4 regions of the Lederbergia sp. B243.17 genome follow, and region 2 is predicted to be linked to each of the others. Evidence: riboswitches for the same ligand, from Rfam matches in the RefSeq annotation. Region 2 holds a riboswitch; each other region holds the start of a gene.

Region 1 (6,123 bases), on a different contig from region 2:
TTAACTTCTTCATAGGTAAAACACAATTGTAGGAGCCCGATTTCTGTAAGTGTTGAATCCATACGCCATCTGGCTAATGGAAGCGGCGGACGGGTACGGCTTAAAATGTAAATGCGCGTGTTATTCGGCAAGTAATCTATAAAGCGAATCATCATATCATTAATAACCGGGTGTTCAATGACGTGATAATCATCCAGGACAATATGCAAATTTTCTTTAAGCGAGCTAATTTCATTTAAGAAAGAATCAATGATAAGTTCAGAAGGTGGATGTAAGTTGGAAGAAAACAGCGGCAGCAACCGTTTATCCAAATCATTGTTAAGAGAGTTAGATACAGATTGTATAACATATTTCCAAAAGCGAACTGGATCATTATCAAGACTATCAATTGAGAACCAGGAAGTAGGTTCGCTAATCTTGCTTATCCACTGGCTCAGGATTGTTGTTTTCCCATAACCGCCTGGGGCTTGGACAACCGTTAATTTTGCGGATTTCCCATTCTGTAAGAGTTGGAGCAGTCTCTCCCGCTCGAGAGCGGTTTTGGTAATTGCAGGTACTTCAGTTTTTGAGTACAACCAAATAGTATCCATTTATTTCCTCCATCAAAAGTCAATTTGACAATTTGCGGCAATATATCAACGCTTGACTTTTTGCTATAATGTAATATATTACCTGATTGAGTCGGCACTCCAGTCTTTTGTCTATAGTCAATAAGTCACTGTAACCAAATTATAAGCGATTTAGTGATAAACGAATACTCAATTTAGAATTATTAAAAAGTTTTTATCTTGGTAGAGGGTTTGGTGAAGAACAACCTTAAAAAGTAAAAGCGGGGCACCCCTTGCAACTTATGGTTAATCAATGCGGGGAGGGTTATTATGAAAGTATTCGGTATTTAATCAATTATGTTTACTTTCTTGGGAGTCATCTTTTTCGGCTTTCATTGGTTAGTAGAAGTTATTATGAACCAATTGTAATGATTGGAGTTGTCTTTTTTGTGAGTTATCTAGGATTTTATTGCTTTCTCTAAAAAGGAAAAAGGAACTGTAACATTCATTTCACTCGCCTCATTTGCAATCATCCTCTTTTTAGTTGCTTGGTTTGAGCCGTTCCAAGTTGTCCGGATCATGATGTGGCTTAAAAATATTGCCTAGCAAGAATCGTCTCTGCTCCTAAAAAGCCAACGCCGCTAATCACCTCCAGCTGCAATCCGGATCGGATCCAATTCGATGGAGCTATTTGACAAAACATCGTAAAAGGCATATTTAAATACAACCATTGCGAGTGCACTTCCTGCCGCAACCAAAAAATGCGTACGCAATCCAGCTTCTTTCGAGCGCTTTTTCTCGTTCGTAGATTAGCGTAACCCTATCAATAGTAATGCCCCATTACATATAACCTGTAACGGGGCATGAACATTGTTTATTTCCAAACGTCGGATGCAATTTTAACGACATGTCGGATTTTATTCCACTGCTCCTCTTCCGTAATGCGGTTGCCTTCTTCAGTTGAGGCAAAACCACATTGGGGACTTAAACATAGCTGACGGATGTTCACGTATTTCTCTGCTTCTGAAATCCGCTGTTTTATCATTTCCTCATCCTCGAGTTCTGCTGTCTTGGATGTAATGAGTCCTAAAACGACATGCTGGTCCTTAATGAAACGCAATGGGTGAAAATCACCTGCACGTTCGTTGTCAAATTCTAAAAAGAATGCATCGACATTGACACGAGAGAATAATTCCTCAGCAATCGGCTCGTAACCGCCTTGGTACAGCCATGAAGATTTGAAGTTTCCTCGGCAAATATGCAGGGTAATTGCCATATCCTCCGGTTTATTTGCGACAGCTTCGATTGTAATATCAGCAAATTTTTTGATTAATTCATCCGGGTCATATCCCTTAGCTTTGATTCGTTCTCTAAACTCATCACTAAACAACGCGCCCCAACTCGTATCATCTAGCTGTAAATAGCGGCAGCCTGCATCATAGAAAGCCTGAATCGCTTCTCTGTAAACCTGGATTATATCTTGGGCAGCATCATCTAATGATGGGTAAGCAGGTTCGTCGAGGTAGGCCTGGCTGGCAACGACTCCAGAGTAAAAAATCATATTCGGTCCTGGAATCGTAATTTTAGCAACATGGTCTCCGGCTATGCTTTTGAGATAAGCAAAGTCATCTAAAAATGGATGATTATGCGGGAACTTCAATTTGGAGTGTACCGTATAAACTTTGGCTTTTTTCATCGCTCCGTTGAATAAGCCAGTTGCATCAATATCAAATACCTTAATTCCCTCTAAAGCTTCAATGAAATCCAAATGCCAATATGTTCTTCTGAATTCACCGTCTGTTACGGCGCTAAGACCTGATTCTTTCTGTCTTTCAACAAGTTTTGCAATTTCCGCATTCTCAATCAAACGCAATTCTGCCTTTGTTATTTCACCTTTTTGATGTTGAGCCCGTGCGTCTTTTAAAACCTGCGGGCGAAGGAAGCTTCCGACGTGGTCTGCTCTAAACGGTGCTTTTGTTAATGTAATGGACATGTGCGATTCCTACTTTCTTTTTTGATTCAAGGAAATAAAAAACCTCTTCTATAAAAATAAGAAGAGGTATCGGCATCCGCTAGTACTCTTCTTATCTCCAAGCTAACGCTTCTGGAATTAGCACAGTACTGATTAGTCTGTTGCTGAGGCTTCAAAGGGCCAGTCCCTCCACCTCTCTGGATAAGAAATTCACATATTTAAATGAATGTTTAAACAACATAGTAAACTGCCAACTATGAAATGTCAATATATAGCTTGGCTCCATAAAATTCTAACACAAATGGGAAACCATATGATCATGTACTTGGTAATCAAGAATGAAGAGCATGCATTGTATGGGCATCCAGATCGTTGGAACAACAGTTTAGAGAAACGGCTCTAGTCGTCTACAAAGATTTTCACAGTTGTCCCGCCAACGAGGTATGAAGATAATGAACATTTCTTTAGAAGCCTATACCTCATTACTTAAATATGTTGACTGAAAAAGTAAATTATGCCCATACCCAGCAATAATAGAAAAGAAGAAGCGAAGACATGGACCTTTTTATACGTAGTGATAATAAATTCCCAAACAGCGGTAAAGCATAAAAAGCCTATAGCGATGCCTAATATGAGTCCATTCAGTTTGAGTGTCAGATCCAAAACGCTGCCAATGATCGAAAATAAGAGAAAAAGGCCGGAGATGATCAGACAAAAGGAGAGAAAGATACGGAAATTAAAGTGCTTTCTTTTTGAATTTAGCAGAGAAACCATAATAGCTAAACCTTCCGGTACTTGGTGCAGCAAAATGGCCATTACAAATGATGAAGACAGTAGTTGATTGTCCAAATTTGAACCGATTGCTAAACCAGTCGGGATATTATGGATAGCTATTGCAGTGACTAAAAACAATGCGGATCTGTAAGGTAAAGGAGGCAGCTGGTCGAAGAAATTGTGAAGACACATGCACAACAGTATGCCTAATGAAGTACCTAGTGCAACACTAACCAAACCAAACTCTGTAACAGAATGTGGCACCAGCTCTAAAACAATCAATCCTACTAACACTCCTCCACAGAGAAGATACAAATGCTGAACTTTTATTCTAGAGAATTTATAAAGAATCAAAGCAAGAAGTGCAGCAAAGCTGGTTCCCAAAAAAATTAAACTGCTAAGCAAATAATTAGCCGTACTCATAGTTGCCTCCTGTTAATAAAGAAGTTTATTCTCATTCATGCTAATGGCCAAATCGTCACTGATTAATATGTAAGTTCACCCCAAGTTATGTTGGCAAGTTGGACTATATAAGCGAACACTACATGGGTAGATGTTTATGTGCTATTTATTGTGAGTGGTAAGATATGTCTTACAATCGTAGCCGGCAGCACATATCCTGCGAGGCTTCGAAATACTCCAGCACCACCATCAGCTTAAAAGACTCTTTCCATTTGACCAATAGAACGGGACATGCGCCTAGAGGCTGTTTTCATTTCCCTTCCAATCGGGTACAAGGTAAAATAGAGTATCCAAGAATGTAAAGTACGTGTGGAAAGGGGTGTAGGCATGATTTATATCGGAGTTACCGGCTGGGGTGATCATGATACACTCTATCCGGAGAAAGTCGCGGCACGAGATAAGTTAAAAGAATATGCCTCCTATTTTCCGATTGTGGAAGTGGATGCTACGTTTTATGCAATCCAGCCGCAGCGGAATGTGGAAAAGTGGGTAAGGGAGACGCCAGAAGGATTTCGTTTTATCGTGAAGGCCTATCAGGGGATGACCGGGCATCAGCGCGGAGAAATTCCCTTCTCTTCTAAAGAAGAAATGTTTGCAGCATTTTCAGCAATGATTGGGACCTTTCAAGAGAGCGGGAAATTAGCGATGGTTCTCTTTCAGTTTCCGCCATGGTTTGATTGTACAAAGGAGAATGTCCAATACTTGCGATACTGCCGGGAAATGCTGCCAGGGCTGCCGCTTGCGCTCGAATTCCGAAATAGGACATGGTATGAACCGCAATATATGGACAGAACCATGCTGTTTATGGAGGAAGAAGGCTGGATCCATACGGTCTGCGACGAGCCTCAGGCAGGCACCGGCTCTGTTCCTATGGTACTGAAAGCGACCGACAAAGAGAAGACACTCGTCCGCCTCCATGGCCGGAATGAGGCGGCTTGGCGGAAGCCGAACGGAAAAAACTGGCGGGAGGTCCGTTATCTTTATCGGTATAATGAGCAGGAACTTCTCGAGTGGAAAGAGAACTTGCTTAAATTAGGTAAGCAATCGAAAAATATTTACGTGCTCTTTAATAATAATTCCGGCGGCGATGCTGCGGACAATGCACTGAGGCTGATCGAGATGCTTGGGTTGGAGTATGACAATCTTGCACCAAGGCAATTGGATCTGTTCTAGAGAAAGATGGGAAGTGGAAACAATGAAGGACGTCATACATATCTACCATACGAATGATGTTCACAGTCATTTTGAAAATTGGCCGCGGATTGCTGATTATCTTGCTGAAGGTCGGAAAAAGAAGAAGGAGATGGGGGAAGAGGTCCTTCTGTTTGACATCGGTGATTTTGTCGATAGATGGCATCCTTATACAGAAGGGACACTAGGCAAGGGAAATGTCGGATTGCTGAACAAGGCGGGCTACGACGCTGCCGCAATTGGCAATAATGAAGGAATTACTCTCTCCCATGAGGCGCTTGACGGGCTTTATGAAAAAGCCCGTTTTGATGTGATCTGCGCAAATCTGTACTATCCGGGAAAAGTGCGTCCGGCTTGGGTAAAGCCTTATAAAATTTATGAAACAGCAGCGGGAACAAAGATCGGTGTCACAGCTGTCACTGCTTATTACCAGAAGCTATATGAACTTTTAGGCTGGGAGCTGACAGAGCCGATCACCGAACTTGCCATGCAGCTGAACGAACTGAAGGGACATGCAGATATCATTATTGTTTTGTCTCATCTTGGTATCCATGATGACGAACGGCTGGCCGCTGTTTTTCCGGAGATCGACCTTATCCTTGGTGCCCATACTCACCATCTTTTGCCTAACGGGAAAAGGGTGAATAATACGCTGCTTGCAGCCGCTGGGAGGTACGGCGAATATATCGGCTCGGTCACTCTTACATATGACAGAAATCGCAGGATGCTTGCGGAAAGCGAAGCTGCCGTTGTAGAAACTGCTGCAATCCCGCAGCCTGCAGATGCGGAAGACTTTATCGCCGGATTGCAGAGGGAAGGGCTAAAGCTGCTTGACGAAAAAGTTGCCTTGCTGCCTGAACCGCTTGCCTTCTCGTGGACCAAACCTTTGCCTCTATCCGATCTCCTTTGTGATGCTTTGCATGATTGGTGCGGCGGAGACTGTACCATGATCAATTCGGGTCTTGTTTTAAAGGCGCTTGATAAAGGGCCAGTCACAAAGGCTGATATTCACCGGATGCTGCCCCATCCCATCAATCCATGCACAGTGAAATTAACCGGGGCTGAGCTGAAGGAGATTATCCTTCACGCCATGCAACAGGACTGGGCTGATTTAGAGCTGAAAGGCCTAGGGTTTAGAGGAAAGGTGATGGGGAATTTTGTTTTCCGCGGAATTGA
Region 2 (6,123 bases):
GTGCTTCGCCGCAAAGGCGCTCCCCCTTGATGAGAGGCCAGCCTGGTAAATCACAGGTGTCCGCTGTGGCGACGGCTCACAAAGATGGGCGCCCGGAACGCTGAAATACTCGCCTTCGTGGCCAATATCGTGGACCTTTTCCGGATCGACGAAAGCTTTCCTCTCTGTGTCCCTAACAACCGCATCGTCCTCCCAGCTCCCTTCCCACAGCTTGTAGCACACGTCGAGATATTCCTCGGCGATATCATACCGCTCATCATGAGCAATCTGTTGTTTCAGTCCGATATTGATCGAAGCACTTTTCAAATATGAGGTGACGACATTCCAGCCGACCCGGCCCTTCGTCAGATGATCGAGTGTCGACATCCGGCGTGCGAACGTATACGGATGTTCATGTGTTACCGATGCCGTTACTCCGAATCCGAGGTGTTCCGTAACGGCAGCCATTACCGGAATCACAAGGAGCGGGTCATTGATCGGCGACTGGACCGCCTGGCGTAGCGCCGCATCCCTCTTCCCCTGATACACGTCATACGGGCCAAGCACATCAGCAAGAAACACCGCATCGAACTTCGCCGCCTCCAGCGTCTTTGCGAGCTCTGCCCAATGTTCCAGATCCTTATATCGGTGCGACTGGTCCTCCGGATGCGACCACAATCCCGGCGACTGGTTGCCCGGACAATTCATGACAAATGCGTTCAGCAAAATTCGTTTATTTCCCATTTTCCTTATCCTCCTCTTCGTTTTCCGGCCATAGCCGATTTCCTCCGAATACAATCTGTTTGCCTATCAGCTCTTTCGCCAGATTATTGGATGGCCCCATAACAATTCCTGCCCTTGCGTCACGGTACAGCCGTTCTAGCTTTCCTTTTTTGTAGCCGTAGCCGCCAGCAACATCCATTGCAATCTGTGCAACCTCATTGGCTGTTTCTGAAGCATGCACCTTAAATTCATAGAGAAGCGTCCTTAGCTCATCGGAAAGATTTTCGCCCGAGCTGACCCAAACATTCAACCGGGATGCGATATCATTTTGCCAGGCAGACAAAGAGTCGACCAATATTTTCGCTTTAGCCAACTGGTGGCGGATAATCTGCTGCTTTCCAGCCGATCTTTTGGCAAAAGCCGCTGCCTCTTCAAAAATTGAAGAGGCTGTTCCGGTCCATGCGGCACCAAGCCCAAAAAGATAGGCATTGCTGTTCTCCACAATCCGCTTGCCTGTCCCCTCCTCGCCGATCAAATCCTCTCGTCCGACCTTTATGCTATTTAACCTTATCGGAGAACTATGATTTCCTCGCACGCCAAGAGCGTCCCAGGTTCCTGTCTCAATTCCTTCCTGTTTTGCATCTACGATAAAGTAACAAAGATCCGAAAATTGTTCTGCTTGGGGTGATCTCGTCTGTAGCACATAAAAGTCTGCAAATCCGCTGCTCGTCGCAAAGGATTTTTCCAAATTGAGCACATATCCATCATCCCCGTATTCAGCCCGGCTGTGACTTAGCCAAAATTGCCCGCCTGATGCACGCTCACTGTTTGCAATCGTTCCGAACTTTCCGGCCCGAAGCGGCTTCAGCCACCGGTTCCACTGATCCTCATTCCCGTAATGATAAATGATTAGCGCAGCGCCAATATTCATTGTGTACACAAGCGCAGTCGAGGGACAGGCCTTCGCAATCTCACGAACAACGATTCCGTATGCCTGATAATCGAGCCCCAGGCCGCCGATTTCTTCCGGCAAAAGCACACTGTTCCATCCTTCCTCGCCGAGCACCCTCATATTTTCCTTTGGGAATTCCCCTTCCCTGTCAATCCTTTCTGCATTGGGCGCGATCACCCGGGATGCCAGCTCTCGAATCTCTGCCTCCACTTCCTCCGGCTTCAGCTTTTCTTTCCTTCTCCTTGTCACCACTGCCATTCGGCAATCCCCCTCTTCTTTTTGAAAATCAAAAAGCCCTTCTCTGCAAAAGATGAGAGAAGGGCAGCTTACATAAACAATCGTCTCATCTTTAGGATCGTAAAACATCCTTCTGAAATTAGCACCGGGCAATCAAATTGCTGGTTGCTGAAGCTTCATCGGGTCAGTCCCTCCGCTTCTCTTGATAAGAAAAAATCGGTATTCACTTGTAAAAGAACCGTAAATTCAACTTGGCTTGAGTATAGTTGATGAATTTTGAATAGTCAATACTTATTTTCCACTTTTTATTTTTCTTTCTTTTATGCCTAGAAGTATCCTTATTCGACAACCATATAAATAAAGTTTTGTAAAAGTATAGAATTATTTGTAAATTTTATGTATAGTGGTAAATAGGTTCCAGTATAAAAGACCTGCCGCTCTACCCCTTAGTCAACATACCTCCATGTTTATTCCTTATCAGAACGGCAGGCTCACAGCAAGAGTGGGACCGAAATATGGAGATAGGGGAGAGAGCAATGTCAAAGTACTATATTATTAACCAGAATACCGCCATGATACGCGGAGAATTCGATGATCACGGCAACTGTATTTCTTCAGTACTTGAGTGCGGGAAGCTTATGAAAGTGAAGCAATCACCGCGGGAAATTTTGAATCAGAGCTTACAATACCACGGAACATGCCTACAAAGCGCGGCCAGGGCAACGAAACTTGCATTGGGTAATATTCAGATGCCTCCTGTCAAAATCAGCCGGAGTCTGAATATGTACTGGCTGATGATTTATTCGGCAGAACGGGAAGACAACTGCCTGCTGGCACTTGACCATATCGATCATAACGAAAAATCCTCACAACATCCGGATAAGACGCTCGTTCACTTTAAAGACGGCGGCTCCACTCTGATAGATATCAGTATCACCCGTTTTGAAAACAGGGTGAACAACACACGGAAACTCAAATCGATTTTTGACAATCGTGCAAAAAACGACGGCATATTGAATCGGCGCTATATGATTGTGAAAGAAAGCAATGGACGGTACTACCGGAAAGAAAAGAGCCCACCGTCAGGTTCAGGCGGAAATCGTTCCAGGCTGCCAGACCGGATTGACCGGGAATACAATGACATATAGTCATGATAAAATGCAGCCGTCCGATCACGGATTCATCGAAATCCGGATGGGCAAACTTCATACCGAAATTGAGTTTTTCGTCTATCCAGAGTACTTTAAAGCTTTCGCCCATTATTATTACAAAAGCGGGGACAGCATTATCGGATCCGGAACAGGATCTGATGTACAGACAGCGATCAAACTCGCCGTCCTCAATTTAAAAAGCGAGCTGGAAGAACACGCTAGCAGGGGTTCGGTTTTTGCTACCATCCATCCGCAGACGAAAAGAGTCGCCATCGTCTCTTTTCAAAAAAAGTGCTGATCGCCTCCTAACTTAAAAAGACACCAATCCTCGGAAGGATTGGTGTCCTTGTTGCCAGCTTAGGCCTCAAGCGCTTTTTCAATATCGGAAGCAATTTTTTCGGGCTTGGTTTGTGGAGAAAAACGGTCAATTACATTCCCGTTCTTGTCGATAAGGAATTTGGTGAAATTCCACTTGATATCATCCGTCAGCAATCCTTTTGCTTCCTTCGTCAAGTATTGGAATAACGGATGGGCATCTTTTCCTTTGACATCAACTTTGCTGAACATAGGAAAGCTCACTCCGTAGTTCAGCTGACAGAACTCGACAATCTCGCTGTTGCTGCCAGGATCCTGGCTTCCGAACTGGTTACAAGGAAAGCCAAGGACAACAAAACCCTGCTCTTTGTATGTCGTATAAAGCTTCTCCAGCCCTTCGAACTGTGGGGTAAAGCCGCATTTGCTCGCCGTATTGACGATCAAAAGCACATTTCCCTGATAATCCCCCAACGATTTCTCCTCTCCCGAAATCGTATTTGCCGCAAAATCATATACGCCCATTCCCTCATCTCCTAAAAAAATCATTCATCGAGAACCAGCTTTTATCTACCTTCCCATCAAAACTTTGCGTACTCCGGATCGGCGACCTTCACAATCTGTTTTCCGAGATTGGTCCCCTTAAACAGGCCATGAAACGCATCCGGCGTATTTTCAAAGCCTTCAACAATCGTTTCCTCATATTTCAGTTTGCCTTCACCAAGCCATTTGCCGAGCTGTGCACCAGCCTCTTTGAATCCGGAAGCATATTTGCCAACGGTAAAACCTTGTATTAGTGAACTTGTTTTAATCAAAATCGTTTGGACGCGCGGCCCAATGTCCTCACCTGTCACGTTATAAGAAGAAATCGTGCCACAAAGCGGAATGCGGGCATTGTCGTTCAGGCAGGTGTACACTACGTCAGAAACTTCACCGCCAACATTATCAAAATAAATATCGACGCCGTCAGGAACAGCTTCTTTTAAATCCTGCCGGAACGTCTCGTTCTTATAATTGACCGCGGCATCAAAACCGAGTTCATTGATTAAGTAGTCAATCTTCTCCTGGGAACCGGCAATACCGACAACTCGTGTTCCTTTGATTTTCGCAATCTGCCCGACAGCTGAGCCTACAGCACCGGCCGCCCCGGAAACAACAACGGTTTCCCCTTCCTTCGGCTTCCCGATGTCGAGCAGGCCAAAATAAGCTGTCAGTCCTGGCATACCGAGAATGCCGAGATGGGTTGTCACTGGTGCAACTGAAGGATCGATCGAGCGGATTTCTCTTTCACCCGCTACCGAATACTCCGCCCAGCCGAGATTCCCAATCACAACATCCCCCTGTTGAAAACGGTCAGACTTCGATTCAACCACTTCGGCAATCACTCCGCCGGAAATCACTTCATTGAGCTTAAAAGGCTCAACATAGGATTTTGCATCGATCATCCGTCCGCGCATATACGGATCCACTGACAAATACAGCGTTCTAAGTAGCACTTCACCGTCGTTTGGAACCGGCATCTCCCGCTCAACAAATCTGTAATCGCTTTCAGCAGGCATACCGACTGGTCGGTTAGCTAAATGGATTTCGCGCACCTTCAACTTTTCCATTGCCCTTCCTCCTTCATTTTTGTTATCCAAAAAATCGTATCACAGAAGAAGAAGGACAGCAAAGATACTGCGTAGAGACAGTTTTTTTCAAAAAGACGGCCCTTTCTGCATTATGCAAAAAAGGCCTATTCAAATCAATTTTTCTTTTGGATCCAGCCATTCTCCACGCTGGCACGGAAATTCCCGTCCTCCATCGTTACCAGTATACTGGCGTTGCCATCACCACGGTCCGCATAAATCAATAATTGCCCGTTCTTCGGATTGAATAAGTAAACGGATTGTTCATCGGCATATATTTCTCCATCGAAATTCTCAGCAAACGTATCAAGCTCCTGTACCCCTGCTGATGTGACGATCGACTCTACCGTATCATCCCCATCATAGGAAAGCATCAAATCAGCAGCCGGAAATTTTTGAATGAATAGATAGAATCCATCCTCATCCGGCCCCTCATACTCCGGATTGTCCCAGTAACTCTTTGCAACTGAAAGACTATCCCCGAGCGCAACTCCGGCAACAACAAAATTGCCGTCTCTAAGCACTAGTTTTTCCGGAGCTGTCGCAGTTCCTTCTTTTCTGTACGTCCCATCCAAATATACGGCAGGCGTATGGCAGCTTTCGTCGGCAAATTTCACTGTAATCATGTTGTCATCCTTTGTCATCACCCCGCTGCAATGGCCGGTGAGGTCATCAGTGAATTCGATTTTGTTCCCTGCAATCTTACCGGGGCCCTCAAAAGCATTACCGTATGAATTGCCATTATACGAATTGTAAGCAGAGCCTGTAAGATTATATTGAATCCCATCCTCTGAAGTCTTTGTAATTTTCAAAAGACCGAGGTTGTCATCGCTTAGGAAAACCCAGTTCCCTTCCCAATCGATTTCTTCCTTTGCGGCCGGCTTTTCTGCGACTGGCTCCACAGCTTTTGCCTCTATCTTTTTCTCGGCGTCCACGTTTTTATCAGTCGGTTTTTCAACAGCGGATTCTGGTTTTGTCCTTCCCGCCTCTTCCGTACTTGAACATCCGACAAGAGCAAACATTAGTACAATAGCAGGCAGCATCCATATTTTTCTCACGCTTGTGTCTCCGTCCTTTTCAAATATCGCAGTTTCACAAAAGCATTATACACGCCGACAATCCAAGCAAAAAACACAGCTAG
Region 3 (6,123 bases), on a different contig from region 2:
GCCTTTATCCGGTGAACAGCGTTCCACAGGTCGTCAAGCGCATCAACCAGACATTCCAGCGAGCAGATCAAATTCAGCAGGCCGAAGGGAAAGACGACATCTACTGGTTTGCCCCCATTGTCGCCGACATGGAAGCCGGCTTCGGAGGCCCATTGAACGTCTTTGAGCTTATGAAGGCCATGATCGAAGCAGGAGCCGGCGGTGTCCATCTGGAGGACCAGCTTGCTTCTGAGAAAAAATGCGGCCACTTGGGCGGGAAGGTGCTGCAGCCAACCCAAACAGCCATCAGGCATTTGATAGCGGCCCGCCTTGCCGCCGATGTACTGGATGTGCCAACGGTTATTATTGCGCGAACGGATGCGAATGCGGCGAACCTCATTACAAGCGACGCCGACCCTTATGACCATAGATTCCTGACTGGGGAAAGAAGTCCGGAAGGCTTCTATTATACAAATTCCGGTCTCGATCAGGCGATCGCCCGCGGCCTTGCGTATGCCCCATATGCCGATATGATTTGGTGCGAAACATCCGAACCTGACATTGAAGAAGCAAGGCAGTTCGCCGAGGCTATCCATAAAGAGTTCCCAGGGAAACTGCTCGCGTACAACTGCTCCCCTTCGTTCAACTGGAAAAGCAAGCTATCGGACGAAGAGATCGCCGTCTTCCAGCAAGAGCTTGGCAAGATGGGCTACAAATTTCAATTCGTCACCCTCGCTGGCTTCCACGCGCTCAACCACAGCATGTTCGAGCTTGCGCAAGGATATAAGGAAACCGGCATGACCGCATACTCGAAGCTCCAGCAAGCAGAGTTCGGTTCGGAGAAGGATGGATTCACCGCTACCCGCCATCAACGCGAAGTTGGCACTGGTTATTTCGACGCTGTCTCTCTTGTCGTTTCAGGAGGCACCTCCTCTACTACTGCTTTGGCCGGATCAACGGAGGCCGAACAATTTGCCTGACAAAAAATGAAGCCTGCCGATCGGCAGGCTTCATTTTTTTAATCCCCCGATGAGAAGAACTCCTTCAACGCTCTCTTGTTCGTCTCCTCATCCATCCGCAGTACATCCCCGGCACTTGTCCTGTCAGGCTGATACGAATTTTCAACCGGTATTCTCAGTGTTTCCACTTGCTTGTTTCTGCTTGTAAAGGCTGCTTTACCGAGAGAAAGCATGGTTGTCTTGCTGATATTCGTCTCAATATAAGGATCCGCCAAGCCGAGGATTTTTGGCAGCTGGACGAGACTGTTCACACTGATCGCCTCATCCTTCAGCTTTGCCATTACTTCTTGCTGCCTCTCCACCCGCCCAAAATCGCTCTGGCGGTCATGGCGGAACCGAACATAACCAAGAAGCTGGTCGCCATGAAGCCTTTGCCGTCCTGGCTGCAGAGTTGTATCAATCCCATATGACATTTCATAAGGGATATCTACCTCGATTCCATCGGGAGCAATGATATCGACAATTCTGCGGAAGCCTTCAAAATCGATAATCGCGTAATATTGGATATCGATGTCAAAGTTTTGCTTAAGGGTTTTCCGGACAAGCTCAGGCCCGCCGAATGCAAAAGCCGCATTCATTTTTTGCATGCCATGATCAGGAATATCCACATACGTATCCCTCATGATCGAAGCAAGCTTTATGCTATTTGATGATTGATCATAATGGGCAATCATCAGTGTATCAGAATTGCCTCGATCCCCTCCCCTTGTATCACTGCCGAGCAACAAAATATTAATGTCACCGATCTGTGACTCGGTCCCCTGAAACGACGACTCGAATGTTTTTCCGTCTTCCTTATACGGTCCATCCCCTGCAGCGGATAGCCCGTTATTATACTGGACTACAATATACGTACCTACTGCCAAAACCACTATTAGCAAAAACAGCGCAAGTGTTACCAGCCTCTTCCGCCTTCGTGCCTTTTTCTTTTTTGTTGCACGCATGATTTGCCAAACCACCTAACGTCAATTTTTAGCCTTTCATGGATTGCATCGCGATTTGAACCGCAATAGCATCATCGATATAACCGATCGGAAAAATAAAGTCGGGAATGACATCGGCTGGAATAATGAAGTATAGAAGTGCGCTGCCGATGACCGCCAGATCAAAAGGAGTGCCATTCCGGCGTTGAAATGTACGATACCAATCTTTGAGGCGGCTGATGAAAGGGCCCGTACTGCCGATCTTGTTTAGTTTCCCCTCGAATTCTTCATCAATCCTTCGTTTTCCTTCCGCTGTACGTGCAAGCCCCCTGAACTCTTCCAGCTCTCTGCTTACCAGTTCAATCGAAAATTCCTCTTTCAAAACATCGGATGATTCCAAATCATAATGGATCGACTCGATCGATTTTTGAATATCAGTTGCCTCGGTGCCCCGCACGCTGGTCCCGTGTCCGGCCGCATTGAGCATTTCAGACATCGGAACTCCAAGACATCCTGAAAACGCCTGCAGGTGCTGCAAATTCGCCTGCCTTTTTCCGTTGATGATCCGGGAAATCGTAGCCGCGTCTATCCCAGCCGTTTCACTGAATTTCCTCAATGAAAGCCCATGTTCTTGCAGCTGTTTCTTCAAAAAAGACCCAAGTGTGTGATCTTCCCTCTCCATGCAGTATCCTATCCTTTCTTTACTGCCCATAAGATAAATCAATGTTGACATTTTGTCAACATTGTCTGTAAAAAAAGAACCTGCAGAAAAACTGCAGGTCCCTTTCACTTTATTTAGATACACTCTGACGAATTGCTTCTGCCTTATCTGTTCTTTCCCAAGGTAAATCAAGATCTGTACGGCCAAAATGTCCGTATGCCGCGGTCTGCTTGTAGATCGGGCGACGTAGATCGAGCATCCGGATGATGCCGGCCGGACGAAGGTCAAAGTTCCCCCGGATTGCTTCAACGAGTGCCTCTTCCGATACAGTACCAGTGCCAAATGTGTCAACTGCAATCGATACAGGCTGGGCAACACCGATCGCGTAAGCCAATTGAACTTCACATTTCTCCGCAAGACCTGCAGCAACAATATTCTTTGCCACATATCGTGCAGCGTAGGCAGCTGAACGGTCAACTTTTGTCGGATCTTTTCCGGAGAACGCGCCCCCGCCATGGCGTGCATAGCCGCCATACGTATCGACAATGATCTTTCTTCCTGTCAGGCCGGCATCACCCTGCGGTCCGCCGATAACGAAGCGCCCTGTCGGATTAATAAAATATTTTGTCTCGTCATCAATTAATTCAGCAGGAACAACTGGGTTGATCACATGCTCTTTCAGGTTGCGCTGAATCTGCTCAAGGCTGATTTCCTGATGATGCTGGGTTGAGATGACGATCGTGTCGATTCTTACTGGCTTGTCATTCTCATCATATTCCACCGTCACCTGCGTCTTTCCGTCCGGGCGCAGATAAGGAAGGATTTCCTCTTTGCGTACTTCTGCCAAACGACGCGAAAGTTTATGTGCAAGCGAGATCGGAAGCGGCATCAGTTCCTTTGTTTCATTGCAGGCAAAACCGAACATCAGCCCTTGGTCCCCGGCACCTATCGCCTCGATTTCTTCATCTGACATGCTTCCTTCTCTTGCTTCCAATGCCTTGTCCACACCTGCGGCAATATCGGCGGATTGCTCATCAATGCTCGTCAATACTGCACAGGTTTCAGCATCAAAGCCATATTTGGCGCGAGTATAGCCGATCCCTTTAATCGTATCCCGAACAATCCTCGGAATATCGACATAAGTGCTTGTCGAGATCTCCCCGGCCACGAGAACGAGCCCTGTCGTTACAGAAGTTTCGCAAGCGACGCGGGCGTTCGGGTCCTTATCCAAAATCGCATCCAGAATCGAATCGGATATTTGATCACATATTTTATCGGGATGTCCTTCTGTAACGGATTCCGAAGTAAACAAACGGCGATTCTTTGTCATCGAAATTCCTCCTTCTCTTAGTCAATTATGACCAATTAACTTAACGGTACTCGTTCCTTCATGATCCGGCAGAAAAAGCTGCAAAAAAACCTTTCCCTATAGAGGAAAGGTTTGCGTTTCTCCGAGCCTTTCACTCTTATCGTCCGAGGCCAAAACCTCGCAACAGGTTAAGCACCTTTCCAACAGGGAAATTCCCTGTAAGCAGGTTGCCGGGTTTCACAGGGCCTGTCCCCTCCGCCATCTCAGGATAAGAGTATCCGTTCAAATTCCAATCATAACGCAAGTATAAAGGCAATGTCAACGTTTGTTCTTTACCACATCCGGACAGCTGAACAATCCTTAAAAACAGCGGTTTTCCGGAGATCTTTTTTGTGCATTAGTATAGACTAATAGATCAAATGTGTTATACTAATTACAAATCAACCATAAAAATTGAAAAGGCAGGTTATACATGTATGAATTCTCTAAAGCGAAAGATTGATTTGGAGCAGTTGCTGAGCGGGAACAATGTCTTAGTTCAGCCCAGCGTTCCCGAATTGGTAGAGAAAATACTAGAACGCCGGGAAGGCTCCCTCACTTCCACCGGGGCCATTCGCGTCGAGACCGGAAAGTATACCGGCCGTTCGCCTGAGGATAAATTTATTGTAAATGAAACCGCTGTCAGTGGCAAAATAAATTGGGGATCTGTGAATCAGCCGATCTCCCCCGAGGCATTCGACAACTTATATACAAAGGTTCTTGATTATTTGAAAGGAACAGATGAACTGTTTTTGTTCAACGGCTTCGCAGGTGCAGATGAAAAATACCGAATGCCGATCAGGGTAATCAACGAGCTGGCCTGGCATAATTTATTCGTCCACCAGCTCTTTATCCGTCCAACAGCGCAAGAGTTGGAAGAGCATGAAGCAGATTTCACTGTCATTTGCGCCCCCCACTTCCGGGCAGACCCTGAAGTGGATGGAACAAATTCTGAGACCTTCATCATCGTCTCCTATGAAAAGAGAATTATCTTGATTGGGGGAACCGAATATGCAGGCGAGATGAAAAAATCGATCTTTTCTGTCATGAATTACGAACTGCCCGAACAAGAGATTTTGTCGATGCACTGCTCCGCGAACGTAGGATCAGAAGGCGATGTAGCGCTCTTCTTTGGCCTTTCAGGTACTGGAAAAACGACTTTGTCGGCAGATCCAAACCGCCGGTTGATCGGCGATGATGAGCACGGCTGGTCAGCAAACGGTGTTTTCAATATCGAAGGTGGCTGCTATGCAAAGACAGTCGGCCTGTCCAGGGAGAAAGAACCACAAATCTTTGATGCGATAACTTTTGGCGCCGTTCTGGAGAACGTCATCGTAGATCCCCAAACACGAATCGCCGATTATGAAAACATTTCGCTTACAGAAAATACAAGAGCTGCGTATCCGATTGATGCAATCGACAATATCGTACAGCCGAGTGTTGCCGGACACCCATCGGTTATCATCTTCCTCACAGCAGATGCCTTTGGCGTCCTCCCGCCTATTTCTAAGCTGAGCAAGGAGCAGGCGATGTACCATTTCCTGAGCGGCTATACATCCAAGCTAGCGGGAACTGAGCGCGGCGTCACTTCGCCAGAAGCTACATTCTCCACTTGCTTCGGCTCGCCATTCCTGCCGCTCCCCGCAGAAAGGTATGCTAAAATGCTTGGAAGGAAAATCGATGAACACGGTGTCCAAGTCTATCTTGTTAACACCGGCTGGACGGGCGGTGCCTATGGAACCGGTAGCAGGATGAGGCTAGCCTATACACGCTCAATGGTCCAATCTGCATTGAACGGGGAACTGAAAAATGCAGAGACTGCGAAAGATGAAGTGTTCGGACTGGAAATCCCGCTCCATGTTCCCGGAGTGCCAGATGAAGTGCTGCAGCCGCAAAAGACGTGGAACGACGAAGAAGCCTATTACCGTAAAGCAGATGAGCTGGCTGCCAAATTCCAGCAAAACTTCTCCCGTTTTGAGCAAGTCGATAAAGAAATTGCAAGGCTCGGCGGACCTAAACGGCGCAGCTGATAAGAAAAAAAAGGGAAGCCCGCTGTAAAGTGGTACCTGTAGGTAGGACACTCGAAAAAAAGAGTGTTCAACCTGCAGGTGCTTTTTATATACTTGAAATTAAGAATATGGGATTAGGGGATAACATGAGCAAAGTAACTTTTTCGTCCGAACAGGTAAGTGC
Region 4 (6,123 bases), on a different contig from region 2:
CTTTTTCGTATACGTGTCCTTGTATGTGCTCAATTCCACAAGGGTGATGAAGGTAGGCAAGTAATTGCCCTTGTATTCCTTCTCAATGAATTTCGCCGTCTTTTCCATTTGATAAATCTCAACGACCTGTTTCAGTCTTTTCTTATCTTTGTCTTCCTTTCTTGCAGCGATAATATTGATATAAGGTTTGGCTGTCTCGTTTTCATGGATGAGTGCATCCTTCAGCAGCAAGTCTGCTTCCATCGCCGTGCCATTATTGATGACAGCCGCTGCCGTATCTTCCATGACTCGAGGGGCGCTCGCTCCCTCTACAGGTACAATTTTGATGTTCTTCAAGTTTTCTTTAATTTTATCTTCTCCGCCAAACCCGTCAAAATCGTCGACAACCTTGATAAAACCTGCGTCCTGCAACAGAAGGAGTGCCCTTCCCCAGTTGGACATGTCATTCGGGACGGCAATCTGCGCACCTTCCGGGATACCGTCCAGTGATTTGTATTTAAAAGAATACAGACCGAGCGGGGCGATGACGGTCGTGCCGATCGGAACGAGTTCAGATCCGGTGCTTTCATTGAATGTATCCAAATAGGCGACATGCTGGAAGGCGTTCAAATCAATATCCCCATCCGCCAGAACCTGATTTGGATCAACCGCCGAGGAAAAGTTGACGACCTCAATGTCAATCCCCTCTTTTGCAGCTTCCTCCTTCAAATAATTCCATATTCTCAGCTGGTTGCTCCTGATCCCTACCTTGATTGGTTCGTCATCTGCCTTCGTTTCGCGATCCGAGCAGCCGCCCAGTGCCAGCAATGTTAATATCAAAATTGATAACATCCACTTTTTCAATGGTCTTGCTCCTCTCTCTTTCCTTGCTGTTTTAAAAAGCAGGAACGACGGCTCCCTCATATTTTTCCAGGATAAATTCCCTTACCTTCTCAGTCGTCAGTGCGGCAGCAAGCTTCTGGATCGCTTCGTCGTCCTTGTTATCCGGCCGAGAGACAAGAATATTAACGTATGGCGATTCATTCCCCTCGATGATCAATGCATCCTCCATCGGTTTGAATCCGCCTTCTAACGCATAATTCGTATTGATCGCCGCCGCTTCCACATCATCAAGGGAATGGACGAGTACAGCTGAATCGACGGGAACAAATTCAATGTTTTTCTCGTTTTTTACAATGTCCCCGAGCAGATAATCCCCGGATTTTTCCTTTAGTTCAATCACTTTATGGGCAGCCAGCAGTTCCAGAGCCCGGGAAAAGTTCACCGGATCCTTTGGCAATGAGACTTTCGCTCCTTCGGACAGGTCTTCTATCGAGTCGATTTCTTTTGAATAGACGCCGAACGGCTCAATATGAATGCCTTTTACTTCAACCAAATCCAGGCCGCTGTCCTTATTCACCTGGTTCAAGTACGGCGTATGCTGAAAGAAGTTGACATCCAGTTGGCCATCTGCTGTCTGCTGATTGATCTGAATGCCGTCGCTCACAATCGACACATCCAGCTTGATCCCTTCCTTTTCCAGCTCCAGCTCGATGAATTCCAGAATTTCCGCATGCGGCGTGGAGGAAGCGGCGATTTTCAGAACGGTCTCTTTGCCTTCCGCCGACGTCTCCTTCTTGGCAGCGGCACAGCCCCCCGTCACGCTTAATACGGCAACTAGCAACAGTCCAACAACACGGTTTTTCAATTTCATCTTTCTTCCCCCTTATTTTGAATGTCGTATCGATAACATTTGATCGGATAGTCACCGCCGGCAAGGTCATAGCACGGCTCACGCCGGTAACCGAAAGCTTCGTATAGTTTTACAGCCTTTTCCATCGTGTCGGTCGTATGCAGAAAAATACTCTTTTTACCGCACTCTTTTGCATGTTGTACCGCTGCAGTGAGGAGCTTTCTTGCGGCTCCCCCGCCCCGCGCATCCGGATGCACGCCGAGGAAGCGGATGATCGGGGAGTCGATTGTGAGCGGCCAGTCTCTATAGGCGATGTCAGACGAAGGGAACACCTGGATGCTTCCAACAATCCGACCCTCCTGCTCAGCGATAAACACGCGGCCCTCATCGGAGCGGCCGACAGACAGGACGAGCTCTTTTGCATACGCCGGCCACTTCTCCGGGCCGAATATCCGTTTGAACTGCCAGTAGCTCTCCAAAAGCATCCGCTGAACCTCTTGCCTTTCACCGATCGCCATTTCCCGGATCAAAACGGTATGCTCCACTGTGCTTTTCATATGAACACCTCTTCCTCTAAGAATGATTCCTTGCTTATCGGTTCTGGCCGTAACAGTTCAAACGATCGGTATCGTTCCGCCTCTCTGCGAATCGGTGTGTGAAGAATGAATTCATGGATACCGTAAGCGTGGTGCAGCCGGTCCAGCTCTGCCTTCACCTCCTCTGGCGATCCGGCAATCATTCCCGCTTCCAAGCTTTCCGTCTCAAACGGCTCCTTCGCCTGTTCTCCATAGGCAAGCACTTGTTCATAAGATTGGACGGTCAATCTTGCACTGTTTCGGGGTTTGATGGCGAACAGCCTGTTTTCCTCGGCAATTTTTTTCGCTTCCTTGCCGTCCGAGGCTGCCAGCACAGAAACGGCAGCGACGATTTTCCCTTCCGGGTAGCCTGCGGTATACGCGGAGACTGCTTCCTTCAGCACATCCTCACCGCCAGCAAGGAACTTCGCAAAAACGAGATTGACCTTTTCCTTTGCCGCCAATTCGGCGCTGGACGCACTGCCTCCGAGCAGGAAGATTTCCGGTTTAACGGTCGGCTGTGGATAAGCCTGGATTCCCGCAAGCCGATGGTCTTCTGCGACATTTTGGTCAACAAGCTGTTTTAAGAATGATAGTTTCTCTTCAAAGCTTGCACCGACTTGGCCATCGCGCAGTGCTTCGGTGGATAGCGGGAATCCCCCTGGCGATTTCCCAACTCCGAGATCCACTCTGCCAGGGGCAAGTGACGCCAAGACGTGAAAATTCTCGGCTACTTTATAAGGGCTGTAGTGCTGCAGCATGATTCCCCCTGCTCCGATTTTGATCGTGCTCGTGCGGGCGAGCAGATGGGCGATCAGCACCTCGGGGGATGAGCCGGCAATCCCCTTCATCTGATGATGCTCTGCCACCCAGAATCGGTCGTACCCCCATTCCTCTGCCTTCCTCGCAAGCCTCGTCGTCTTCTGCAATGCGTCCGCCCCTGTATCTCCGGGGAATACCGGGCTTTGATCCAGAATTCCTACTTTGTAGGTCATGGCTTCTCCCTCCTTTGAATGAAAAAAAGACATCTCACCACCTTTAATAAGGATGGGAAGATGCCTTTAGTTGTCTAATCGGCTCTCTTTATTTTTTGTGATTTACAATGATTTTCGTTCCTTTGCCTTGAGCGGGTACCGCTTTTTCTCCGTTGTCTCAATCTGAGTGATCTGCCCTTCGTGCACAGTGATGACAAGTGATCCATATTCGAGCTTTTGCAAGGCGGCCATAATGTCCTTCAGCACACTTGCCTTTTCAGTTGCCATTCGCATCCCTCCAAGTGTAAAAAAACCTCTTCTGAAAATAAGAAGAGGTTTGGGTCCATAAAAAAATGGTCTCTTCTTATCTTTCAGGCATTGCTCATACCTGCTGGAATTGGCACAGTACCTAATAGGTCTGCTGCCGAGGCTTCAAAGGGCCAGTCCCTCCACCTCTCTGGATAAGAAAACTCGTATTCAGTTGGCTGATGCTCTCCGTGTGGGAGTGACCTCATCTTACCCCAAGCAGAATCTTCCGTCAATAGGAAAAACAATAAGTTTTTTAAAATCCGATTGGTTTACTTGTATTTATCGCAAAAAAAACAGCGTCCCCTCTTCAGGACGCCGGTTTCTATTCTAGATTGGATTCACGTTTCCGTTGTTCTTCTGCAGCCAGCACTTTCCGGTAGCCGACTTTCGCCACACCAATGCTGATTTCATAAAGGATGAGCAGCGGCACCGTCACCATCATGTGGGAGACCACATCAGGCGGCGTAATGAAAGCTGCAATCACCAGCAGAATGAAATACGCGTATTTGCGCGTCCGGATCAAAAAGTCCGGTGTGATGATTCCGAGCCTCGTCAAGAAGAGCATGACGACAGGCAATTGGAACAATAGTCCGAACGGAAGTGTAATTTGAAACAAAAATTGGAAGTATTCATTGATGCCAATCGTCGTTTGGATGTCCATGTTGCCGGACAAACCGAGCATAAACTTGATGACGAACGGAAACAGGACAAAATATGAAAAGGCAACCCCTGCGATAAAAAGGAGAAATGCAAACGGGATATAGGCTAATGTTGCCCTCCGCTCCTTTTCCAGCAGACCGGGAGAAATGAATGACCATAGCTGGTACAAAATAACCGGTGATGTCAAAATGATTCCCATGACAAATACCATTTTCATATAAACTTTGAACGGATCGGTTACCCGAAATGCGTTCATCGTCAGCTCACTTGCTATGTCCGCATTCTGGACGATGCGGATCAGCGGCTGTGCAAAAAAGAAACTGGCGATTACTGCCAATACGAAGAAAACGACTATGATGATCAGCCGTTTTCGCAGTTCGCCTATATGTTCAAAAATCGTCATTTCATTCTGACTCATAGTTGTTTCATCCTATCATTGGCCGGCGTCTTTTTTGTCCTTCTCATCATCTTCACCCAGGCCCTTTGTTGCGTTCTTAAACTCACGCAGCGTATTGCCGGCAGCCTTGCCAAGCTCAGGTAATTTTTTCGGGCCAAAAATCAATATTGCGACAAATGCAATGATCATCAAGCTTCCTGCACCTGCTCCCATTGCGCCCACCTCCTTCTAATAGATATAGTGTAACGGAAAACAAGCCTTTTGGCTATCTGCAGTTTTTATATATCCTGTGAATTTTCCGTGTCGCCGCTCTCTTCATTCGTATAGTTTTTCAAGAAGTAGATGAGCGACTGCAGTTCGACTGCCAAATCAATGTGGTGCACCCGAATCGATGGCGGCACCGACAGCCTCGCTGGCGTGAAATTAAGAATTCCTTTTACATTCGTGTTCCTCAGCCTGTCGGTAATCGGCTGCGCTGAACTCGCCGGCACGGTCAGGATGACAGCAGAGACATCCTCCCGGACCAGTTCCTTCTCAAGATCGTCCAGGTCAAAAATCGGCACCCCGCTGATCTTCTTTCCGACCTTATCCTTATCGACATCAAAAGCCATCGAAATCTTCGTGCTGTTGTTCTTTTGGAAATTGTAGTTCAGAAATGCCGTCCCCAGGTTTCCGACTCCGATCAATGCCACTTTGGCGATTTCATCCTGATCGAGGGTCTTCCGGAAAAAGGAGAGCAGATAGTTTACATTATACCCATAGCCCTTTTTTCCAAGCGCTCCGAAATAGGAAAAATCCCGGCGGATCGTTGCAGAGTCGACCTTAACAGCTTCGCTCAGCTCTGCCGACGAAACACGCTGCTTTCCAGAAGCATGCAGATTTTTCAAGAACCGGTAATAGAGCGGCAGCCGCTTCGCCGTTGCCTGCGGGATTTTCGTCTGTTCGTCATTCATTTATTTTTCCTCCAAAAAGCCAAAGGATTCCTTGCCTGCTGCAAAGAACCGACTGTCAGATTTGGCGCTGATAATCTTTTCCGGTCGAGCCGCCCGTTTTTTCAATCAAAAATGTTGGACCAATGACCATTCCTTTGTCGATCGCCTTGCACATGTCGTACACTGTCAGGGCTGCTGCCGATACAGCGGTCAGGGCTTCCATCTCCACGCCCGTTTTGCCGAACGTCTTGACGGCTCCGCGGATGAGAAGACGCCAAGACATGTCACCCTTCACCCATTCAAAAGAGATGTCGATCCCTTTGAGCGGAATGGGATGGCACATTGGGATGATGTCCCATGTCTTCTTGGCGGCCATAATGCCCGCCACTTGAGCGACAGCCAGTACATCGCCCTTCTTGATTTCCCCTGCCTGTATATGTCTATATATTTGTTCATTCACTTCTATGCTTGACTGGGCGATTGCCGTCCGGACTGTATCCGGTTTCGAACTGACGTCGACCATTTTCGCCCGGCCTTCTTCGTTGAAATGCGTCAATTTGTCCACAGCCAACACCTCCTTTCTATCATACACTATTTCCCCCGA

Evidence for each region. A riboswitch is a leader RNA that binds a small molecule or an ion and turns the genes downstream of it on or off. The one in region 2 is predicted to bind S-adenosylmethionine.
Region 1: linked by a shared signal. The riboswitch ahead of AC0TWI_RS12995 (5-methyltetrahydropteroyltriglutamate--homocysteine S-methyltransferase) and the one ahead of AC0TWI_RS10125 (acyl-CoA dehydrogenase family protein) in region 2 are both predicted to bind S-adenosylmethionine.
Region 3: linked by a shared signal. The riboswitch ahead of metK (methionine adenosyltransferase) and the one ahead of AC0TWI_RS10125 (acyl-CoA dehydrogenase family protein) in region 2 are both predicted to bind S-adenosylmethionine.
Region 4: linked by a shared signal. The riboswitch ahead of AC0TWI_RS13210 (YezD family protein) and the one ahead of AC0TWI_RS10125 (acyl-CoA dehydrogenase family protein) in region 2 are both predicted to bind S-adenosylmethionine.

Annotation. Positions count from the first base shown of each region.
Region 1 is NZ_JBWBKF010000071.1:50,443-56,565, forward strand. It holds gene AC0TWI_RS12985 (winged helix-turn-helix domain-containing protein) at 1-590, opposite strand, end outside; partial or broken gene AC0TWI_RS12990 (MgtC/SapB family protein) at 1,147-1,339, opposite strand; gene AC0TWI_RS12995 (5-methyltetrahydropteroyltriglutamate--homocysteine S-methyltransferase) at 1,423-2,541, opposite strand; SAM riboswitch class I at 2,630-2,728, opposite strand; gene AC0TWI_RS13000 (ZIP family metal transporter) at 3,007-3,717, opposite strand; gene AC0TWI_RS13005 (DUF72 domain-containing protein) at 4,084-4,929, shown strand; gene AC0TWI_RS13010 (bifunctional metallophosphatase/5'-nucleotidase) at 4,952-6,123, shown strand, end outside.
Region 2 is NZ_JBWBKF010000055.1:91,052-97,174, forward strand. It holds gene AC0TWI_RS10120 (LLM class flavin-dependent oxidoreductase) at 1-723, opposite strand, end outside; gene AC0TWI_RS10125 (acyl-CoA dehydrogenase family protein) at 713-1,912, opposite strand; SAM riboswitch class I at 1,995-2,103, opposite strand; gene AC0TWI_RS10130 (competence protein ComK) at 2,428-3,039, shown strand; gene AC0TWI_RS10135 (hypothetical protein) at 3,029-3,340, shown strand; gene AC0TWI_RS10140 (glutathione peroxidase) at 3,400-3,879, opposite strand; gene AC0TWI_RS10145 (NADP-dependent oxidoreductase) at 3,936-4,964, opposite strand; gene AC0TWI_RS10150 (hypothetical protein) at 5,099-6,040, opposite strand; gene AC0TWI_RS10155 (hypothetical protein) at 6,037-6,123, opposite strand, start outside.
Region 3 is NZ_JBWBKF010000062.1:2-6,124, reverse strand. It holds gene aceA (isocitrate lyase) at 1-959, shown strand, start outside; gene AC0TWI_RS11560 (LCP family protein) at 998-1,942, opposite strand; gene AC0TWI_RS11555 (helix-turn-helix domain-containing protein) at 1,971-2,603, opposite strand; gene metK (methionine adenosyltransferase) at 2,713-3,912, opposite strand; SAM riboswitch class I at 4,046-4,166, opposite strand; gene pckA (phosphoenolpyruvate carboxykinase (ATP)) at 4,368-5,960, shown strand.
Region 4 is NZ_JBWBKF010000072.1:2,185-8,307, reverse strand. It holds gene AC0TWI_RS13230 (MetQ/NlpA family ABC transporter substrate-binding protein) at 1-843, opposite strand, end outside; gene AC0TWI_RS13225 (MetQ/NlpA family ABC transporter substrate-binding protein) at 875-1,687, opposite strand; gene AC0TWI_RS13220 (GNAT family N-acetyltransferase) at 1,690-2,229, opposite strand; gene AC0TWI_RS13215 (LLM class flavin-dependent oxidoreductase) at 2,226-3,242, opposite strand; gene AC0TWI_RS13210 (YezD family protein) at 3,345-3,509, opposite strand; SAM riboswitch class I at 3,583-3,689, opposite strand; gene tatC (twin-arginine translocase subunit TatC) at 3,853-4,608, opposite strand; gene AC0TWI_RS13200 (twin-arginine translocase TatA/TatE family subunit) at 4,624-4,800, opposite strand; gene AC0TWI_RS13195 (redox-sensing transcriptional repressor Rex) at 4,866-5,540, opposite strand; gene moaC (cyclic pyranopterin monophosphate synthase MoaC) at 5,596-6,084, opposite strand.